Regions from separate parts of the Bradyrhizobium sp. 25ACV genome, predicted to be linked through region 2. Evidence: predicted binding sites of a transcription regulator. Region 2 holds the regulator's gene; each other region holds the start of a gene.
The links. The regulator PhoB, encoded in region 2, activates phosphate uptake and scavenging genes when phosphate is short. The targets are predictions, from matches to a motif close to TGTCATNNANCTGTCAT.

Region 1: a site for PhoB is predicted at 3,012-3,028, ahead of RAD04_RS36155 (RNA degradosome polyphosphate kinase). Genes of this name have one in related genera too.
Region 3: a site for PhoB is predicted at 3,108-3,124, ahead of phnF (phosphonate metabolism transcriptional regulator PhnF). Genes of this name have one in related genera too.
Region 4: a site for PhoB is predicted at 2,096-2,112, ahead of RAD04_RS09005 (YdcH family protein). Genes of this name have one in related genera too.

Annotation. Positions count from the first base shown of each region.
Region 1 is NZ_JAVAYO010000024.1:70,340-75,783, reverse strand. Features, by position in the region: gene purN (phosphoribosylglycinamide formyltransferase) at 1-386, opposite strand, end outside; gene purM (phosphoribosylformylglycinamidine cyclo-ligase) at 401-1,474, opposite strand; gene RAD04_RS36165 (CDP-alcohol phosphatidyltransferase family protein) at 1,632-2,174, shown strand; gene RAD04_RS36160 (P-loop NTPase family protein) at 2,267-2,944, shown strand; gene RAD04_RS36155 (RNA degradosome polyphosphate kinase) at 3,102-5,294, shown strand; gene ppx (exopolyphosphatase) at 5,310-5,444, shown strand, end outside.
Region 2 is NZ_JAVAYO010000013.1:247,536-252,979, reverse strand. Features, by position in the region: gene RAD04_RS27725 (acetylornithine transaminase) at 1-543, opposite strand, end outside; gene RAD04_RS27720 (GcrA family cell cycle regulator) at 1,000-1,512, shown strand; gene phoB (phosphate regulon transcriptional regulator PhoB) at 1,736-2,443, opposite strand; gene phoU (phosphate signaling complex protein PhoU) at 2,467-3,183, opposite strand; gene pstB (phosphate ABC transporter ATP-binding protein PstB) at 3,195-4,013, opposite strand; gene pstA (phosphate ABC transporter permease PstA) at 4,010-4,861, opposite strand; gene pstC (phosphate ABC transporter permease subunit PstC) at 4,866-5,444, opposite strand, start outside.
Region 3 is NZ_JAVAYO010000008.1:150,518-155,961, forward strand. Features, by position in the region: gene phnD (phosphonate ABC transporter substrate-binding protein) at 1-426, shown strand, start outside; gene phnE (phosphonate ABC transporter, permease protein PhnE) at 498-1,382, shown strand; gene phnE (phosphonate ABC transporter, permease protein PhnE) at 1,379-2,227, shown strand; gene phnF (phosphonate metabolism transcriptional regulator PhnF) at 2,345-3,073, opposite strand; gene phnG (phosphonate C-P lyase system protein PhnG) at 3,193-3,657, shown strand; gene phnH (phosphonate C-P lyase system protein PhnH) at 3,662-4,270, shown strand; gene RAD04_RS20155 (carbon-phosphorus lyase complex subunit) at 4,275-5,378, shown strand; gene RAD04_RS20160 (alpha-D-ribose 1-methylphosphonate 5-phosphate C-P-lyase PhnJ) at 5,375-5,444, shown strand, end outside.
Region 4 is NZ_JAVAYO010000003.1:396,222-401,665, forward strand. Features, by position in the region: gene RAD04_RS08995 (sensor domain-containing protein) at 1-349, opposite strand, end outside; gene RAD04_RS09000 (NAD(P)/FAD-dependent oxidoreductase) at 552-1,655, shown strand; gene RAD04_RS09005 (YdcH family protein) at 1,830-2,009, opposite strand; gene RAD04_RS09010 (YdcH family protein) at 2,339-2,545, shown strand; gene RAD04_RS09015 (hypothetical protein) at 2,668-2,886, shown strand; gene RAD04_RS09020 (hypothetical protein) at 2,910-3,161, shown strand; gene RAD04_RS09025 (GGDEF domain-containing protein) at 3,158-3,793, opposite strand; gene RAD04_RS09030 (hypothetical protein) at 3,738-3,929, shown strand; gene purE (5-(carboxyamino)imidazole ribonucleotide mutase) at 4,022-4,510, shown strand; gene RAD04_RS09040 (5-(carboxyamino)imidazole ribonucleotide synthase) at 4,507-5,444, shown strand, end outside.

The DNA of each region.
Region 1 (5,444 bases), on a different contig from region 2:
CGCAAGGCCTGGCCGTGCGGATCGAGGCCGGGGAAGGACGGCAGCAGCGAGGGATGGATGTTGAGCATCCGCCCGTACCAGGCCCTGGTGAACTCGGCCGTGAACAGGCGCATGAAGCCGCCGAGACAAATCAGCTCGATGCCGTGCTGGTCGAGCGCCGCCTGCAGCACCTTCTCGAAGCCGGCGCGGTCCTTGCCGAATGGCTTGCTCTCGATCACCTGCGTCTTCACGCCGGCCGCCTTGGCCCGTTCGAGGCCGAGCGCATCGGCCTTGTTCGAAATGACGAGTGATATCTCGGCCGGGAAATCCGCAGCAGTGGCGGCCCTGATCAGCGCGGACATGTTGGAGCCGCGGCCGGAGATCAGGATGGCGACGCGGCGCTTCATCACAGCGCCAGTCATCACAGCGCCATGTCGAGATGGCCGTTGTAGACGACGCGGTGCTCGCCCTCGGCCGGAATCACGGTGCCGAGCTGCGCCACGGTCTCGCCGGCGTCGGTGAAGACCTGCACGACCTCGTCGACCTTGTCGGGCTCGACGATCGCGATCATGCCGATGCCGCAGTTGAAGGTTCGCAGCATTTCCAGCTCGGCGATGCCGGCCTGCGCGGCCAGCCATTTGAACACCGGCAGCACCGGCAGACGCGCGAGGTCGATACCCACACCCAGATCCTTCGGCAGCACGCGCGGAATGTTGTCGGTGAAGCCGCCGCCGGTGATGTGGGCAAGGCCCTTCACCGCGCCGGTCTCGCGGATCGCGCGCAGGCAGGATTTGACGTAAAGTTTCGTCGGCGTCAGCAGCGCGCCGCCAAGGGTCATGACCGGGGCGAACGGCGCCGGCGCCTCGAAGCCGAGGCCCGATTGTTCCACGATCTTGCGCACCAGCGAGAAGCCGTTCGAATGCACCCCCGACGAGGCGAGGCCGATCACGGCGTCGCCCGCGGCGATATCCTTGCGCGGCAGCAGCGTGCCCCGCTCCGCAGCACCGACGGCAAAGCCGCCGAGATCGTAATCGCCATCCTTGTACAGGCCGGGCATCTCGGCGGTCTCGCCGCCGATCAGGGCGCAGCCGGATTCGCGGCAGCCCTCCGCGACGCCTGCGACGATCGAGGCCGTCGCCTCCGGATCGAGCTTGCCGCACGCGAAATAGTCCAGGAAGAACAGCGGCTCGGCGCCCTGCACCACGAGGTCGTTGACGCTCATGGCGACGAGGTCGATGCCGATCCCGCCATGCAGGCCGGTCTCGATCGCGATCTTGACCTTGGTGCCGACGCCGTCGGTCGCGGCCACGAGGACCGGGTCCTTGAAACCCGCCGCCTTGAGGTCGAACAGGCCGCCGAAACCGCCGATCTCGGCGTCGGCGCCCGGCCGTGCGGTGGCGCGCACCATCGGCTTGATCAGGTCGACCAGGCGGTTGCCCGCATCGATATCGACGCCTGAATCGGCGTAAGTGAGGCCGTTTTTGCGGTCGGTCATGCCCGATTTCCAGTGGGTTCGCGGCTGGTTACGTCGAATTCCGGGGACGCGCAATGGCTCGCATGGCGCACCGCCGTATACTATGTAGAGATATCAACCGGTTCAGCCTCCCGAGAGGCCGGATTCGAGGTCAGACCGGGTGCCGGGAAGCGCTTTCGTGAGTATTCCGAATATCATTACCCTGGGCCGCATCATGCTGGTCCCCATCATCGTCTGGGCCATCGTGTCGAGCCAAATGGAGGTCGCGTTCGCCGTCTTCCTGATCGCCGGTATCAGCGATGCCGTGGACGGCTTCCTGGCCAAGCGCTTCAACATGACGAGCGAGCTCGGCGCCCTGCTCGACCCGCTCGCGGACAAGGCGCTGCTGGTTTCGATCTACATGGCGCTCGGCATCTGGGGCGCAATTCCGCGCTGGATCGTGATCCTGGTGGTCTCGCGCGACATCATGATCGTCGCCGCCGTGATCGTGTCCTGGCTGTTCGACCGGCCCGTCGAGATGAAGCCGTCGAAAGTGTCCAAGCTCAACACCGTGGCACAGGTGGCGTTCGCGGCGCTCGTGCTGGCAGCGCTTGCCTTCGGCTTCAAGCCCGCCCCTTATGATATCATCCTGATGGGCCTCGTCACGGTCTTCACGCTCTCCTCCGTCTCGCTCTATCTGGTCGAGTGGCTGCGGCACATGAGTACGATCGAGGCTAAATGAGAGGCGATGCGGCCCCGTAAAAGGCCAACTCCCGCTCGATACGTCCGACCTCTTCAAATGAAGCCGGCCCGCCGGCACGGAGCAAAGCAAGCGTGCCAGGCCGCGTTCACCCCCGACAATTGGCGTTTTCGCTTCCGCATGCGGAAAGCCTCAGCCGGGACAATTTCCTCGAAGGCCCCGCCAACGCGGCCGGTCTCGGCCTGATCGACAGCTGGCCGGAATGGCCGAACCGGATCATGTGGCTGGCCGGCCCGGAAGGAAGCGGCAAGAGCCATCTCGCCGCGATCTGGGCCGAGGAAGCCGGGGCCCGCTCGACCACGGCCAATGGGCTGACCGCCGCGGGCGTTCCGGGCGCGCTCGCCACCGGCGCGCTGGTGGTCGAGGATCTCAAGGCCAGGGAATTTGACGAACGCGCCCTCTTCCACCTGATGAACCTCGCCCGCGAGGATGGCGCCTACGTCCTGTTCACCGGACGCGAGGTGCCGGCCGCGCTGGAGATCGAGCTTCGCGACCTGCGCTCGCGTCTGCGCGCCGTTCCAGTGGTCGCGTTGCTGCCGCCCGACGACCAGCTGTTCCGCGGCCTGATCGTCAAATTCTGCGCCGACCGCCAGCTCACCGTGGACGAGAGCGTGGTCGGCTACCTCGCCACCCGCCTGGAGCGGTCCTCGGCCGCCGCCCGCCAGGCCGTGGAATTGCTTGACAGCGAAGCCCTGCGGCTCGGCCGCCCGGTCACCCGGGCCTTGGCGGCCGAGCTGCTCCGGGACGCTTGATCGGCCACGCGGCCGCGCCCAAGGCTTACGCGAGTCCGCTTGACGCGGCGAAGCGGCGGAACATCAATGTCATCGAAACGTCATCGCTCTAACACATGCTCCGGCCGGTTTTGCGCATAAGTCGCAAATTGGGGCGAACTGGATGGACCGACTTCTGATGGACTCTGCGCAAGCTGTTGAAACTAAAGAAAAAGCCCCAGAGACCGAGAGCCTGCCGGCGATCGCATCGAGTCCCGAGCGATTCATCAACCGCGAGCTCTCCTGGCTGCATTTCAACCGCCGCGTCCTGGAGGAATCGGTCAATCCCAGCCATCCCATGCTGGAGCGGGTGCGATTCCTGTCGATTTCGGCGAATAATCTCGACGAGTTCTTTATGGTCCGCGTCGCCGGCATCAAGGCCCAGGTGCGCGAGGGCATTGCCGAACGCAGCCCCGACGGCCTGACCCCGTCCGAACAGCTCGCGCTGATCAACCGCACCGTCTCCGAGCTTGCCTCCGACCAGCAGGCGATCTGGCGCGATTTGCGCGGCACGCTGGCCGATGTCGGCATCGTGCTGGTCGAAGGCAAGGACGTCACCAAGGCGGAGCGGACCTGGATCGAGGACTACTTCCTCAGCAACGTGTTCCCGCTGCTGACGCCGCTGGCGATCGACCCGGCCCACCCCTTCCCGTTCATCCCGAGCCTCGGCTTCACCATTGCGCTCCAGCTCACGCGCGCCGCCGACGGCAAGCAGATGAACGCGCTGATCCGCATGCCCGGCAAGATCGACCGCTTCATCCGCCTGCCGGCCGACGGCAAGGTAGTCCGGCTGATCTCGCTGGAGCAGGCGACCGCCCTGTTCATCAACCGCCTGTTCCCCGGCTACAATCTGCACGGCCAAGGCGCCTTCCGCATCATCCGCGACTCCGAGCTCGAAATCGAGGAAGAGGCGGAAGACCTCGTCCGCCTGTTCGAGACCGCGCTGAAGCGCCGCCGCCGCGGGTCGGTGATCCGGCTCGAGATCGATGCCAAGATGCCGGAGGAGCTGCGCAGCTTCGTTCAGCACGCGCTGTCGGCTGCCGATGACGAGGTGTTCCTGGTCGACGGCGTGCAGGCGATGAACGAGCTCTCGCAGCTCACCCGCCTCGACCGGCCCGATCTCGAATTCACCCCTTACGTACCGCGCCATCCCGAGCGCGTGCGCGAGCATGGCGGCGACATCTTCGCCGCGATCCGGCAGAAGGACCTCGTGGTCCATCACCCATACGAATCCTTCGACGTGGTGGTGCAGTTCCTGCAGCAGGCCACGCGCGACCCCGATGTCGTCGCGATCAAGCAGACGCTCTACCGCACCTCCAACAACTCGCCGATCGTCCGCGCGCTGGCGGAAGCCGCCGAGGCCGGCAAATCCGTCACCGCGTTGATCGAGCTGAAGGCGCGGTTCGACGAGGAAGCCAACATCCGCTGGGCGCGCGATCTCGAACGCGCCGGCGTGCAGGTCGTCTACGGCTTCCTCGAACTGAAGACGCACGCAAAACTCTCGATGGTGGTGCGCCGCGAGGGCGGCAGCCTCACGACTTACGTGCATACCGGCACCGGCAATTATCACCCGGTCACCGCGCGCATCTACACCGACCTCTCCTACTTCACCTCGGATCCGACCATCGGCCGCGATGCCGCTCGCGTTTTCAATTTCATCACCGGCTATGCCGCACCGAGCGATCTGGAGAAGATGGCGGTGTCGCCGCTGACCCTGCGCAAGCGCATCATCGAGCACATCCAGGGCGAGACCGCGCATGCGCGCCACGGCCGCCACGGTGCGGTCTGGATGAAGATGAATGCACTGGTCGACCCCGACATCATCGACGCGCTCTACGAGGCCTCCCAGGCCGGCGTGCAGGTCGAGCTCGTGGTGCGCGGTATCTGTTGCCTGCGCCCCGGCATTCCCGGCCTGTCCGAGAACATCCGCGTCAAGTCGATCATCGGACGCTTCCTGGAACACGGCCGAATTTACTGCTTCGGCATGGGCCAGGGCCTGCCGAGCGCCAAAGCGGCTGTGTATATCTCCTCAGCCGACATGATGCCACGCAACCTCGACCGCCGCGTCGAGGTGCTGTGTCCGCTGCAAAATCCGACGGTGCATCAGCAGGTTCTCGAACAGATCATGGTCGCGAATCTCAAGGACAATGAGCAGAGCTGGCAATTGTTGCCGGACGGGTCCTCAACGCGTATGAAGACCGCGAAGGGCGAAGAGCCTTTCAACGTCCACAACTACTTCATGACAAATCCGAGTCTGTCTGGCCGTGGAAAGTCGCTCAAGGAATCCTCGCCGCGTCGTCTCACGCGCCGGAACGAACGCCATCAATCCTGATCCGGGATGTTCGACGTGAAGCGGCCGCGCAAGCGCGGCTCGAGCGTCGCAGTCATCGATATCGGTTCCAACTCGGTCCGTCTCGTCGTCTACGAGGGACTGACGCGGAGCCTCATTCCGATCTTCAACGAGAAGACGCTGTGCGGCCTC
Region 2 (5,444 bases):
GCCGGCGGTGTGCGGACCGATCGCCTTCTTGACGGCCTCGATATCGCCATGCGGCACCTGGTCGAAGCCTTCCATGGGCGGACCGAAGCCTTCGAGATATTTTGCAGAGCCGGTCGCCGCGAGCGTTGCCAGGGTGCGGCCGTGAAACGCGCCTTCGAAAGTGATGATGCGATAACGTTCCGGATGGCCCTTGGAGAAGTGATGATGCCGGACCAGCTTGATCACGCCCTCCAGCGCTTCGGCGCCCGAATTGCAGAAGAACACGAAGTCCGCAAAGCTCTCGTTGCAAAGCCGGTTGGCGAGCTTTTCGCCATCCGGGCTCTGGAACAGGTTCGACATGTGCCAGAGCTTCGTCGCCTGCTCCTGCAGCGCCTTGATCAGATGCGGGTGGCAATGGCCGAGCGCATTCACAGCCACGCCCGAGGTGAAATCGAGATAGCGATCGCCATTCGTCGCGATCAGCCAGCAGCCTTCGCCGCGCTCGAAGCCGAGGTCGGCTCTGGCGAAAACGGGGAGCAAATGCGGCGCTGCGCTGTTAGTCATGATGTCACTTGAATGTTGAGGACGGTGTGACGCGTGCATTGCGCAACGCACCATCGACCGGCCCGGAAAACGAAACGTGCCGCCTTTTAAGGGCGGCACGCGGGACTATCTTATGCTTGGCAAGACGGGTGTCAATGCCGCCCGGAAAGCCTCGGGAAACGCTGAATCCGTAGTCTTGCGGTGCCGATTTTGCGGGTTTTCACCACGGAACATGTGGAAGCGAGTCGGCGGACTCTTGCGCGGGAGTCACGCCATATTGTAGCGTTTGGATTGTCAGATACGACATCTCGTGCAGCGGTTCTGATCTCAAGAGTCCTCATGTACCGGCGTAAACGTTCAGGCGTCAGTCACGCGCCCGGCGAGCCTTAAGGGATTCTGGCGGCACGGGTTTTTGAAGACTTAGGCAATCGCTGCGAGGCCCCAGGATGGCTGGCGCGTAGCGAGGGAAAGGGTGCAATGACGGTTTTGACCTGGTCCGACGATCGCGTCGAGCAGCTGAAAAAGCTCTGGGAGGCCGGACTTTCGGCCAGCCAGATCGCAGCTGAGCTCGGCAATGTGACCCGCAATGCCGTGATCGGCAAAGTGCACAGGCTCGGTCTGTCGGGCCGCGCCAAGAGCCCTTCATCGGCAGCGCCCCGGCCGCGCAAGGCGCGTCCCGCGCAGCACATGATGCGGGTGACCCGTCCCATCGCGCGCGGCAACACCGCGCTGGCGCAGGCCTTCGAGGTCGAGGTGGAGGCTGAACCGGTCACCTACGACAACGTGGTGCCGATGAGCCAGCGGCTGTCGCTACTCGAGCTGAACGAGGCGACCTGCCATTGGCCGGTCGGCGATCCCTCGAGCCCGGATTTCTTCTTCTGCGGCGGCAAGGCACTCTCCGGCCTGCCCTACTGCGCCCAGCATTCGCGCGTGGCGTATCAGCCGGCGGCGGATCGCCGTCGCGCGCCGGCGAAGCCGGGTCCGCGCTGAGCTTGTTGATCTAACTGATTGCAGCCGTCACACGATGACGGCTCAAACCACTCGGTGTCATCCCCGCGAACGCGGGGATCCATAACCACAGGGCGCAGTTGTCGCGCGAAATGGTCACTCCGAGTCTTCGCTAAACCACGCCCTGTGGTTATGGGTCCCTGCTTTCGCAGGGACGACACTGAGGGTGTGGCGGCAGCCCACCAAACCCCAACGCCTGCAAACCTTACGTCTGCTCCGCCTTCGCGAAGCGGTCGTCGAGCGCGTAGCCGGCGCCGCGGACGGTGCGGATCGGGTCCTGCTCGCGGCCGAGATTGAGCAGCTTGCGCAGGCGGCCGATATGGACGTCGACGGTGCGCTCGTCGATGTAGATGTCGCGGCCCCAGACGCTGTCGAGCAGCTGCTCGCGCGAGAACACGCGGCCGGGATGCTCCAGGAAAAACTCCAGCAGGCGATATTCGGTCGGGCCGAGATCGATCGGCCGGCCCGAGCGCGCCACGCGGCGCTTGTCGCGGTCGAGCTCGATGTCGCCATAGGCCAGCACCGTCGCGAGCCGCTCAGGACTGGCGCGCCGCAGCAGGCCCTTCACGCGCGCCAAAAGCTCTGGCACCGAGAACGGCTTGACGATGTAGTCGTCGGCGCCGGTCGCAAGTCCCCGCACCCGCTCGCTCTCCTCGCCGCGCGCGGTGAGCATGATGATCGGGAGCTGCTTGGTGTCGGGCCGCGTGCGCAGGCGGCGGCACAGCTCGATGCCTGACAGGCCCGGCAGCATCCAGTCGAGCACGATCAGGTCCGGGATGTGCTCCTTGAGGCGGGTGTCGGCGTCGTCGCCGCGCATGACCGTCTCGACGTCATAGCCGTCGCCTTCGAGGTTGTAGCGAAGCAGCTCGGTGAGAGCTTCCTCGTCCTCAACCACCATAATGCGTGCGCCCATCGGGTCGTCGCTCCTTCAAGTCTTCAGGTATTCGGGACCGTCGTGGCAAAGGTGGTCATGTCGCCCTTCGGCCGCTTGTCGGTGATCGCCTGGCCCTCGATCATGTAGAACACGGTCTCGGCGATGTTGGTGGCGTGGTCGCCGATCCGCTCGATGTTCTTGGCGCAGAACATCAGATGGATGCAGAACGAGATGTTGCGCGGATCCTCCATCATGTAGGTGAGGAGCTCGCGGAACAGCGAGGTGCAGATCGCGTCGACTTCCTCGTCGCCCTTCCACACCGCCATCGCCGCCGGCAGATCATGCGCGGCATAGGCGTCCAGCACCGACTTGACCTGCTGCTGCACGAGGTCGGTCATGTGCTCCAGGCCGCGGAACAGCTTCAGCGGATGGAAGTCGGTCTCCAGCGCGGCGACGCGCTTGCCCATGTTCTTGGCGAGGTCGCCGATGCGCTCGAGGTCGGTCGCAACGCGCATGGCGCCGACGATCTCGCGCAGATCCACCGCCATCGGCTGGCGACGGGCGATGGTGAGCACCGCACGTTCCTCGATGCGCTTCTGCAGCGCGTCGAGCTCGGCGTCGATGGTGACGACGCGCTGGCCGAGCGCGACGTCGCGGCGGATCAGCGCGTCGACGGAATCGACGATCATGCGCTCGGCGATGCCGCCCATCTCGGCGACCAGGCGGGTGAGCTCCTGGAGGTCGGTGTCGAAAGCTTTTGCGGTATGTTCGGTACCCATGTCGCGTCTCCTCAGCCGAACCGGCCGGTGATGTAATCCTGCGTGCGCCGGTCGCTCGGCGACGTGAAGATCTTGCTGGTGTCGTCGAACTCGATCAGCTCGCCGAGATACATGAAGGCGGTCTTGTCGGAGACGCGCGCGGCCTGCTGCATGTTGTGGGTGACGATCGCGATCGTGTAGTTCTCGGACAGTTCCTGGATCAGCTCCTCGACCTTGGCGGTCGAGATCGGGTCGAGCGCCGAGCAGGGCTCGTCGAACAGGATCACCTCAGGCCGCACCGCGACGGTGCGGGCGATGCACAGACGCTGCTGCTGGCCGCCGGAGAGCGACAGGCCGGAGGCGTTGAGCTTGTCCTTGACCTCGTTCCAGAGCGCGCCGCCGCGCAGCGCCTTCTCGACGCGGTCGTCCATCTCCGACTTCGAGATCTTCTCGTAGAGGCGGATACCGAAGGCGATGTTCTCGTAGATCGTCATCGGGAACGGCGTCGGCTTCTGGAACACCATGCCGACCCGGGCGCGCAGCAGATTGAGGTCGAGCCTGGGGTCGAGGATGTTGGTCTGGTCCAGCATGAGCTGGCCGGTGGCGCGCTGGCCCGGATAGAGGTCGTACATCCGGTTGAAGATGCGCAGCAGGGTCGACTTGCCGCAGCCCGACGGGCCGATGAACGCCGTGACGCGGTTGGCGCCCAGCGTCAGGTTGATGTTCTTCAGCGCGTGGTGCTCGCCGTAATAGAAATTGAGATTGCGCACCGTCACCTTGGCCGGGGCTTCCGGCAGCGGCTGCGAGGCCAGATGAGCGTTGGAACTCATGGATACGGACAGGTCGGTCATTTTGCAGTCCTCTCGGCGCCGAGGATGCGCGCGCCAATGTTCAGGGCAAGCACGGTGAGCGTGATCAGCAGCGCGCCGCTCCAGGCGAGCTGCTTCCAATAGGCGTAGGGGCTCTGGACGAAGTTGTTGATGGTGACCGGCAGGTTGGCCATCGTCTTGTTCAGGCCGAGGCTGAAGAACTGGTTCGACAGCGCGGTGAAGAGCAGCGGCGCGGTCTCGCCGGCGACGCGGGCGGTGGCGAGCAGCACGCCGGTGATGAGGCCCGACCGGGCCGCACGATAGGCGATACGCTTGATCACCAGCGAGCGTGGCAGGCCGAGCGCCGAGGCCGCCTCGCGCAGGGGATTCGGCACCAGCAGCAGCATGTCCTCGGTGGTGCGCAGCACGACCGGGATCACGATGACGGCGAGCGCCAGGCTGCCTGCGATCGCGGAGAAGCCACGCATCGGCACCACCACCGCGCCATAGATGAACAGGCCGATGATGATCGAGGGCGCCGAGAGCAGGATGTCGTTGATGAAGCGGATCACCGAGGTCAGCCGGTCGTTGCGGCCGTATTCGGCAAGGTAGGTGCCGGCGAACAGGCCGAGCGGCGCGCCGATGCCGACGCCGATCAACGTCATGATGATCGAACCGACGATCGCGTTGCGCAGGCCGCCTTCGGTCGAACCCGGCGGCGGCGTATCCGCGACGAAGATCTCGAGATTGAGGCCGGCCAGGCCGTTGAAGAGCAGCGTGATCAGGATCAGCGCCAGCCAGGTGACGCCGAAGGCGGCCGCGGCGAAGCAGAGCCCGCGGATGACGATGTCCTTGCGGCGACGACGCGAATAGATCGGATTGAGCGCCATGACGTTACTTCCCCGCCTTCTTGTCCAGCCGCATCAGCATCAGCCGCGCTGCGGCCAGCACGAAGAACGTCAGCACGAACAGCAAGAGGCCGAGCAGGATCAGGCCGGACTGGTGCAGGCCGTCGCTCTCGGCGAATTCGGATGCGATCGCCGCCGAGATCGTGGTGCCCGGCGCGAAGATCGATGAGGAGATGCGGAACGAATTGCCGATGATGAAGGTCACCGCCATTGTCTCGCCGAGCGCGCGGCCCAGCGCCAGCATGACGCCGCCGATGATGCCGACGCGGGTGTAGGGGATCACCACGCTGCGGACGACTTCCCAGGTGGTGCAGCCGACGCCGTAGGCGGCCTCCTTCAGCACCGGCGGCACCGTCTTGAACACGTCGACCGAGATCGAGGTGATGAAGGGCAGCACCATGATGGCGAGGATCAGCGCGGCGTTGAACGTGCTGAGATAGGACGGCGGACCCGCGAAGATCGCACCCAGCACGGGCACGCCGTCGAAGATCCTGATCATGAAGGGCTGGAAGGTGTTGGCCAGGAACGGGCCCAGCACGAAGAAGCCCCACATGCCGTAGATGAT
Region 3 (5,444 bases), on a different contig from region 2:
TATTTCAGCAAGGTCGTCTTCACCGGCAGCCACGAGAACGCGATGCTGGCGCTGTCGCAAGGCACGGTCGACGTTGCCGCCAACCAGTGGACCAGCGACGACGATTCCACGCTGGCGCAGATGCTGACCAAGAGCATGCTGAAGAATGCCGACGGCTCGGCGATGAAGAAGGACGACTTCCGCATCATCCATAAGTCGGCGCCGATCATCAACGGCCCCTATGCCTACAATTCCGACCTGCCGGAAGACGCCAAGGCCGCTATCGCCAAGGCGTTCTTCGGCGCGCCGGCCAAGGACAAGGCCGCGTTCGACCGCCTCTCCGACGGTCAGAAGAAGGGCTTTCATCCCGCGACCACCAAGGACTGGGATGGCACGATCGAGCTGATCAAGTTCGTCGATGCGCTACGTAAAAAGAAGGCGTCCTGATCTCAGGGCGATGCAACTGGAGCCGGGTCCTTGGACCCGGCTCTTTCTTTGACGGAACTTAGCTCAGGCAGATGACAACAGCGGTTTCGATCCTCCCCGAGCAGCAGCTTGCCGTGCTCAACGCCGCTTATCGCCAGGCGGTCGGGCGCAGGCGGCTCCGCCTGCTGTTGGGGATCGCGGTCTTCGCCGCCGCGCTGGTTCTCGCGGGAATCGGCGCGGAAGTGAATCTGCGCACGCTATTCACTTATTTCGGCAATTTCGTCAGCTATTTCGACCGCATCCTCACGCTCGACAACGGCCAGCGCGTCTGGACCGATGTCGGCGAGTGGCTCTGGGGCTGGCGCAAATGGCTGAAGATGCTGGGCGAGACGCTGCTGATCTCCTATGTCGGCACGCTGATCGGCGCGACCTTGGCATTTTGCCTCAACTTCTTCGCCGCTGAAAACACCTCGCCCGCCCCCTGGCTGCGCTTCGTCGTCAGGCGCCTGCTCGAGTTCGCCCGCACCGTTCCGGGCATCGTCTTCGCGCTGATCTTCGTGATCGCCTTCGGGCTCGGACCGATGGCCGGTGTGCTCGCGATCGCGATCCACTCCACCGGCGCACTCGGAAAGCTGTTCTCGGAAATCGTCGAGAACGCCGACATGAAGCCGGTCGAGGGCATCCGCTCGACCGGCGCGAGCTGGCTCTCCTGCATGCGGTTCGCCGTCGTGCCGCAGGTGACCGCGGGCTATGCCAGCTATGCGCTGCTGCGCTTCGAGATCAATGTCCGCGAAGCCTCCGTGATGGGCTTCGTCGGCGCCGGCGGCATCGGCCAGGAGCTCGTCGTCGCGATCCGAAAATTTTATTACTCGGACGTCAGCGCGATCCTGCTCACCATCATCGTCACCGTGTTCATCATCGATATCAGCACCGGCTGGCTGCGCGGCCGCCTGTTCGGCAAGGAGGCGCGGACGTGACGAGGCGGCAAGCGGTCGACACGCGAGAGCTTCGCGCGCGTTACCCGGATGTGTTCGACCGTCCGGCCTCCGCGCGGCTTGCCACACCGGCGATGATCGTCGCGGCGTTCGCGATCCTCATTTACGGCCTGGTCGATCTCGACTTCTCGCCGTCGCGGTTCTTCGCAGGCCTCAGCCAGCTCGGCTGGATCACGCTGATGATGATCCCGCCTGACCCCGGATCGTCACTGCCGATCTATCTGAAGGCGCTCGGCGAGACGCTGTCGATCGCGCTGCTCGGCACGACGCTGGCCGCTGTGTTCGCGCTTCCGGTCAGTCTGCTCGCCGCGCGCAACGTGGTGCCGTCGAAGCTCCTGCGTTTTCCTGTCCGCCGCGTGCTGGATTCGATCCGCGGTGTCGACACGCTGATCTGGGCGCTGGTGTGGATCAACGTCGTCGGGCTCGGCCCGTTCGCCGGCGTGCTCGCCATTGCGGTGTCGGATTTCGGCGCCTTCGGAAAGCTGTTCTCGGAGGCGATCGAGGGCGCCGACCAGAAGCAGGTCGAGGGCATCCGCGCCTCCGGCGGCAGCGCGCTGCACGAGATCCGTTTCGGCCTGTTGCCGCAGGTGCTGCCCGTGATCGCCGGGCAGGTGCTCTATTTCATCGAATCCAACACACGCTCGGCCACCATCATCGGCATCGTCGGCGCCGGCGGCATCGGCCTCCAGCTCGCCGAGCAGATCCGCGTGCTGGAATGGCAGAAGGTGTCGTTCCTGATCCTGATGATCCTGGTCGCGGTCGCCGCGATCGATTTCATCTCGGGCAAGCTGCGATTTGCGATCATTGGGCGAAGGGCTGTCACCTGATCAATGGTGCCGTAGGGTGGGTTAGCCGAAGGCGTAACCCACCACTGTCTATCTCCGCGGAGAAGAGGTGGGTTACGCCTTCGGACTGCGCTTCGCGCAGCCCAAGGCTAACCCACCCTACGACTCCACCAGAAACTCCACGCGCTCCGCGGCAAATCGCGAATGCTTGGTCACCAGCGGCTTGCCCTGGAGATCGTGGTCGGTCGCATCGACCACGAGGATCGGCCGTCCCAGCGCCAGATCGAGCCGTGCCGCGTCGGTTGCGTCGACGATGCCGGCGGTGATCCGGGTCGCACCGCGGCGATAGTCGCGGACGCCGTAATGTTCCAGCAGCTTCGTCATCGAGCGCGTCACCGCGAACACGGCGCCGGCACCTGGAAACAATTCCGCAGACAGCCAGGTGGTGGAGACGCAGATCGGCGTGCGGTCGGCGAGGCGAATCGCCTCGATCCGCACCAGCGGCGCGCCGGCCTTCAAGCCGAGCTCGCGCGCCAGCTCACGGGTCGCGATATCGTCGGTCGCCTCGATCAACTGCCCGCGCGGCTCGCGGCCGCCGGCGCCCACGATCTCGGAGAAGCGGGTGCGCGAGCGCAGGGGATAGGCGAGCTTCTGTGCCTCGACATAGGTTCCGCTGCCGCGCTCGGCGCGCACGAGGCCGCGCTCGGCGAGCGCTGCCAGCGCGCGCCGCACGGTGTGGCGGTTCACCCGATAGGTTTCGGCGATCTCCATCTCGCCCGGCAATTTGTCGCCGGCCACGAAGCGGCCGTCGGCGATGCCGCGCTCGATGCCGTCGGCAACGAGGCGCCATAGCGCGACGCCGGACGACGCAGTGTCTTGCATGCTCATATCGCCGGCCAGCCTAGCCCAGAAATCACAGCTTTGTCACGAAACAGTCATGGCGCTCCCGTATTAAGTTGTCTATTATCATAGACAACTTCGATGCGGCAAGTTCTGTCAAAGGTTCGGTGGATCAGGTGACCCAGCACAACAACCAGCAAGCCCAGCGCCAGGCCGCCATGGCCGTGCTGGCGCACGCGGAGGCGGGCGAGATCGCCGCCCGCCTCCGCAACTTGGCTGTCCCGGCCCATCAGGATTTGCGCGCGCCCGAAAACGGTCTCGTCATGCTGCGCGGCCGGGTCGGCGGCGACGGCACGCCGTTCAATCTCGGTGAAGCCACGGTGTCGCGCGCCGCGGTGCGGCTTGCGAGCGGCGAGGTCGGATTCGGCTACACGCTTGGGCGCGACGGCGAGAAAGCGCGGCTGATCGCTTTGTGCGACGCGCTGGTGCAGTCGAGGGATTTTGGCGGAGCGGTGGAGCGGGACGTTATCGCCCCGTTGCGTGAGCAACTTATGACGGGCCGCGCGCAGGCGGCGGCCGAGACCGCTGCGACGAAGGTTGATTTCTACACCATGGTGCGCGGTGAGGGGTGAGATCATGACCACGATTGCGGAACTGCCGCCGGGTTTCGCCGACAAGGTGTTGTCGGCGCAATCGACCTTTCGCTCGGTCATGGACGCGATGGCGCGGCCCGGATCGGTCCAGCGCATCGTGCCGGGCGCGGGGACGCCCGACAGGATGATGCGCGGCACGGCCGCGATCGCGCTGACGCTGTTCGACCACGACACGCCGCTCTGGCTCGATGCGCGGATGGCGGAGAGCCCGGACGTGGTGAAATGGCTGAAGTTCCACACCGGCGCGCCGGTGGTGCAGGATTCCTCCATCGCGAGTTTTGCGCTGATCAGTGACGGCGGTGCGCTGCCGCCGCTCGAACGCTTCGCGCTCGGGACCAGCGAATATCCGGATCGGTCCACCACGGTGATGCTGCAGGTCGATAGCCTCGACTCCGGGCGCAGCTTCGAGCTGCGTGGCCCCGGCATCGACGGCGTCGCCATGCTCAATGCGGCGATCAGACCTTTCGATTTGTTCGAGCATCTGCGTGTCAACGAGGCGCTGTTTCCGCGCGGCATCGATGTGGTGCTGGTCGCCGATGACGCCGTGGTCGCGATCCCCCGCACTACGCGTATCGTGAGCAAGGGAAGCTAGAAGCATGTATGTCGCAGTCAAAGGCGGCGAACGCGCCATCGAGAACGCCCATCGCCTGCTCGCAGACAAGCGGCGCGGCGACCGAGACGTTCCGGAGGTTACGCTCGACCAGATCTCGGAACAGCTTGGGCTGGCCGTGGACCGCGTCATGAGCGAAGGCTCGCTCTACGATCGCGAGCTCGCGGCGCTCGCGATCAAGCAGGCACGCGGCGACCTGATCGAGGCGATCTTCCTGGTTCGCGCCTTCCGCGCCACGATGCCGCGTTTCGGCGCGAGCGAGCCGGTCGACACCGGCGCGATGCGCGTGCAGCGGCGGGTGTCATCGACCTTCAAGGACATTCCCGGCGGGCAGATCCTCGGGCCGACCTTCGACTACACCCATCGCCTGCTCGACCCTGCGCTCGCGCAAGGCTTTGTGCCGGAGGCGCCGGCAACGGCGGAAGCGTCCACGGCGCCGACGCCGCGCGTGACCGACATTCTCGGACGCGACGGGCTGATCGAATCCTCGCCGCAGGCCGAGGACGGCGCCAGCGTCGGCGATCTCACCCGCGAGCCGCTGAATTTTCCGGCGGACCGTGATTTGCGCCTGCAAAACCTTGCGCGCGGTGACGAAGGTTTCCTGCTGGCGATGGGCTATTCCACCCAGCGCGGCTATGGCCGCAACCATCCTTTCGCCGGCGAGATCCGCTTCGGCGAGGTCGAGGTGGAATTTTTGGCTGAAGACGTCGGCTTCGCCGTGCCGCTCGGCTCGATCGAGCTCACGGAGTGCCAGATGGTCAACCAGTTCAAGGGCTCCGCGACCGAAGCGCCATGCTTCACCCGCGGCTATGGCCTCGCCTTCGGCCAGAGCGAGCGCAAGACCATGTCGATGGCCCTGGTCGACCGCGCGCTGCGCGCCCGCGAGCTCGGCGAGGAGGCACTCGCCCCGGCGCAAGATGAAGAATTCGTGATGTCGCATTCGGACAACGTCCAGGCCACCGGCTTCGTCGAGCATCTGAAGCTGCCGCATTATGTCGACTTCCAGTCCGAGCTCGGCCTGCTCCGCAAGCTGCGCAAGGAATTTACTGACGCCCAGGCGCCTGACGCCATGAAGGAGGCCGCGGAATGAACGCGCCCGCCTACAACTTTGCCTATCTCGACGAGCAGACCAAGCGGATGATCCGCCGCGCGATCC
Region 4 (5,444 bases), on a different contig from region 2:
GGTCGTTGCAGAAGATGATGCGGCGCTGCGCATCTGTCATCACCACGCCCTGATTGAGATTGTTCATGGCGGAGGAGACGAAGGCGTTGCGCCGGAGCTGCAAACGCCTGGTCCGGCGCAGCGAGGAATGGATCCACAGCACGATCGCGGCGAGGAAGGCGCAGACGACGATGCCCGCGATCAGGACTTCCCAGACCACGTTGGGATCGAGCTGGCCGAGATAGCTCGGCGCGGCGAAGCCATCCGACAGCGCAAAGGCGCGCGCGGGCGCAACCGTGCCGGCCAGGCACACGACGGCCTGCACAGCAATCGGAAGCGTGCTGCCCTCGTGCCAGTTCTTCTCAGCCATCAGCCACCCGCGATTTCAACGTCGGATTGTCTGGCTTCACGCGTTTGGATCGGGTAAACGCCTGTACGCGCAACAGAAAAATGTGACGTGAAATACGGCAATTGCCCTGACATGATAAATTCTTCCTTAACGGAAAATGGCCCCGCGGCATTCTCTCCAGGCCTGATGCCACCGGCGCCTCCAGCGGACCTCCTGCACAACCATGGATAAGGTCGATTGCGTCGTCATCGGAGCCGGCGTGGTCGGGCTCGCGGTGGCTCGAAAGCTTGCGCAGGCCGGGCGCGAGGTCATCGTGCTCGAGGAGGCCGAGGCGATCGGCACCATCACCTCCTCGCGCAACAGCGAGGTGATCCATGCCGGCATCTACTATCGCGCCGGGAGCTGGATGGCGCGCATGTGCGTCGACGGCAAGCACGCGCTCTACCGCTACTGTGGCGAGCGCGGCATCCCGCACAAGAATTGCGGCAAGCTGATCGTCGCGACCAGCCCGCAGGAGACCGAGAAGCTGCAATCGATCAAGGTGCATGCCGAGGCCAATGGCGTGCTCGACATGCAGCAGCTCACGGGCGGGGCGGCACGCGCGCTGGAGCCGGCGCTGGCCTGCGACGCCGCGCTGCTGTCGCCCTCGACGGGCATCATCGACAGCCACGCCTACATGCTCTCGCTGCGCGGCGAAGCCGAGGAAGCCGGCGCGGCCTTCGCGTTTCACACCCCGCTGATCCGCGCCAAGGCGGCAAACGGCCTGATCGAGATCGACGCCGGCGGCGAGGCGCCAATGACGCTGCAGTGCAGCCTCCTCGTCAACGCCGCGGGGCTTTCTGCGACCAATGTGGCGCGCAACATCGACGGCATGCCGCTGGACCGAATTCCGCGGGCCTATCTCGCCAAGGGAAATTACTTCAGCTGCAATGCCAAGGCGCCGTTCTCGCGCCTGATCTACCCGGTGCCCGAACCCGGCGGGTTAGGAGTGCATCTGACGCTGGACATGGCAGGCCAAGCGCGCTTCGGCCCTGACGTCGAGTGGATCGAGACGATCGACTACGAGGTCGACCCGTCACGCGCCGAGCGGTTCTACCCGGCGATCCGCAAATACTGGCCGACGCTGCCTGACGGCGCGTTGATGCCGAGCTATTCGGGCATCCGGCCGAAGATCGTACCGCCCGCGGTGGCCACGCAGGACTTCCTGATGCAGGGCCCGCGCGATCACGGCGTCGCTGGCCTGATCAATCTGTTCGGCATCGAATCGCCGGGACTGACGTCGTCGCTCGCGATCGCAGATCACGTCGCCGAGCTCGCAGATATCTGAAGCGTTTTCGAGCGAAGCGGATGCCGCTTCGCGGCAAGACTACGCGTTCAGACAAAAACCAAACACCGCGCAAATTTCTTTGCACGGTGCGCACTTTGCTGCAGGGATGAGCGCAAAAGCTCTCACCCCTGCGGGATAAGGGTACGTTCAACTCTACGCTGTTACGGGGGTTACTTAGTGGAGCGTGTCGCCGTGCCTCAGACGCTCGATCTGGTCCTTGACCATCAACTTCCGGCGCTTCAACTCAACAATTTGCAGGTCGTCTGTTGAAAGGTGCACGAGAGCTTCGTGCAATTCGTTTTCGAGAAGTTTGTGCTTCCGCTCCAATTCAACGAGATGTGCCTGAATTGTCATTCGAAACCTCCTCGGTAGGGTTGAACCTCAGGATTCGATCCGGACAACGAAGTGTACATCAGCGATTCGTTCTGTCGATGGGTAACAGTCATCGCAGCTTCATTTTTGAAAATTCATATGTAACGAAGCGTGAGTAAAGGAACCGCGCGGGAAAAATCCATGATATCAATGCGCTTGCGCAGCGCCGCAGCGATCAGCGGAAATATGTCGCTGGAGATCGGCGAACGATGGTCGCAGATCGCTTGCGATCACGCCGCGCAAGGACGATAATTTCCACAGGGCATCCACAGCCTTAATCCCACGCCTATCGGTTTTCGGCCACCGCAGACATGACCAATGAAGACGAGCGTGAGCTCGAAGCCGAGCTCACCCGGTTGCAGCAGGAACACCGAGATCTCGATGCGGCGATCGATGCACTGCATCAATCGCCCGCCCCCGACCTATTGCGGTTACAGCGCTTGAAGAAGCGCAAGCTGTTGTTACGAGACCGCATCGCGTTCATCGAAGATCAGATCACCCCCGACATCATCGCCTGACCTGCGAGCCGGTTTTCCCTCGCGCGGATGAATCCGCTTGACTCCAAAAGAACAAAATAGGAACATTTGAGGACCCCAGCGCCCCCAGAAAACGCCCAGGACAACTGACAAGGACAATGCAGATGTCGACAGCCGCCCTTCTCGACAACAGCCATTATGAACAGGCCTGCGATCAGGCGATCGCGATGTGCGACGGCAATCTGCGCAGCACCATCAAGGCGCTGATCATGGCCAACGAATATCTGGAGGCCGAGCTGGAGGAATTGCAGGCGGCGATTTCCGCCGGCTGCATTCCGGACACCTCGCGCAGCAAGATGCGGAGCAAGAGCAGCGCCGCCTGAACCGTCAGCTATCGGAGCCGACCATGCCCGACGTCACCTACTACGTTGCATTGCCCTTCCTGATCGACGAGGACGGATCGCCGGTGGCGGGTGCTGCCGAGGAATGCCAGACATCGGCTGCCGCCCTGCGTCGTGCGGAAATGCTGGCGCACGGCGCCGGCCATATCGGCGCCGTCGCCTTCAGCCGCAGCGGCGATCCCCTGACCGGCGAGTTTGGCGACGCCAAATTGCTGCGGAAATTCGGTAACGTACCGCCAGATCTCAGCGCGCTTTAGCTGCCGACCAGCCTGACCCGCGGCTCGTGCCGCCGGTGCGCCTTGCGCACATACATGGCGGCATCGGCCTCCTCCAGGGCGCGGCCCGCGTCGGACTGCGCCCCCAGTAGGGCGACACCGGCGGAGGCGCCCGCGGTCACCTCCTGGCCGCGAAATACAAAGGACAATTCGTCGACCGCCTGCTCGAAGATGGCCGCCTTCGCCTTGGCGTCGGTCTCGCTGAGATTCCACAGCAGCAGCGCGAACTCGTCGCCCCCGAGCCGGCCGACCACGTCGGAGGCGCGGACCTGCCGCGTCAGCGTAGCGGCAATCGCCTTGAGCACCTCGTCGCCGGCGCCATGACCGAACGAATCGTTGATCGGCTTCAACCTGTCAACGTCGAGCACGATCAGCGCCCCGCTGGCGCGGTAACGCTTCATGTAGGCGATGGCGCGCGCCAGCTCGCGCTCGAAGCCGCGCCGGTTCGGAATCGCCAGCAGGAAATCGGTATCGGCCGCAGCTTCCAGTTCCGCTACCCGGCGCTGCGCCTCCTTGAGCTTGGTCCGCAAGCCCCGGATCGTCGCCCTGACGGTATCCTTGACCCCATCGCCCGACGCGCCGCGCCCCGGCGGCCTCGCCGAACGCGTGGTCAGCCGTTTTGGGGCGGCTTTGGATCGGCCGGCGCTGGTCTTCCGGCCCTTTTTGGCCTTCGCAGCGCCTGCCCTTTTTGGTTTCTTCATGGGCATCCTGCTCAATGAAGGCTTGCGGGGATTCACCAAGACAGGATAGTGGATTCCCTTCTCCTTGCCACCGCCTTGCGAGCCGCCGGCCGGAACCGTTAATCTGGCCTATCTTTCTGTTTTTCGGGCACAATTAACGTCATGACCGCGCCGATCGCCATCATCATGGGAAGCCAGTCGGACTGGGACACGATGCGGCATGCCGCCGACACGCTTGCCGCGCTCGGCGTCGCCGCCGATACCCGCATCGTCTCGGCCCACCGAACCCCCGACCGTCTCTTTGCTTTCGCCAAGGGCGCCAAGGCCGCGGGTTACAAGGTCATCATCGCCGGCGCCGGTGGCGCTGCGCACCTGCCCGGTATGGCGGCGGCGCTGACCGAACTCCCGGTGTTCGGCGTTCCCGTCGAATCCAAGACGCTCAAGGGCCTCGATTCGCTCTATTCGATCGTCCAGATGCCCGCCGGCATCCCGGTCGGCACCCTCGCCATCGGCAAGGCCGGCGCGACCAACGCCGCGCTGCTGGCGGCGGCCGTCCTGGCGTTGTCCGACCCGGCCTTGTCCGATCGCCTCGCCGCCTGGCGCAAGGCGCAGACCGAGGCGGTCGCCGAGCGCCCGGAGGACAAGGCGTGACCGACACCAGGCAGGTGAAGCTGAAGCCCGGTGACACCATCGGAATCCTCGGCGGCGGACAATTGGGCCGGATGCTGGCCATGGCTGCGGCGCGGCTCGGCCTGCGCTGCCAGGTGTTCTCGCCCGATCCGGACTCGCCGGCCTTCGACGTCGTATTGAACGCAACCTGCGCCGAATATGCCGACGTCGAAGCGCTCGAACTGTTCGCCAACGACGTCGACGTCATCACCTACGAATTCGAGAACGTGCCATCGGCCGCCGCGATGGTGCTGGACGCGCGCCGACCCGTGCTGCCCAACCGCAAGATTCTCGAGACCACCCAGGACCGGCTCGCCGAGAAGGATTTCGTGACGCGGCTCGGCATCGGCGCCGCAGCCTATGCCGACGTCACCTCCGTCTCCTCGCTGCGCGAGGCGATCGTCAGGATCGGCCTTCCGGCCGTGCTCAAGACCCGCCGATTCGGTTATGACGGCAAGGGCCAGGCCATCATCCGCGAGGGCGACGACATCGCCAAGGTGTGGACCAGCCTCGCCACCAAATCGGCGATCCTGGAAGCCTTCGTGCCATACGAGCGCGAGATCTCCGTGATCGCCGCGCGCTCGGTCACAGGCCAGGTCGAGTGTTTCGACGTCACCGAGAACGAGCACCGCGACCACATTCTGAAGATATCGCGCGCGCCCGCGCCGATCCCGGCTGCGCTCGCCGAGGAAGCACGCAGCATCGCCGGCAAGATCGCAAGCGCGCTCGACTATGTCGGCGTGCTCGCTGTCGAGATGTTCGTGCTCGCCAACGGCACCGGCCCGAAGGTGCTGGTCAATGAGATCGCCCCGCGCGTGCACAATTCCGGGCACTGGACGCTCGACGGCGCGTCGGTCTCGCAGTTCGAGCAGCACATCCGCGCCATCGCCGGCTGGCCGCTCGGCAAGCCCGTGCG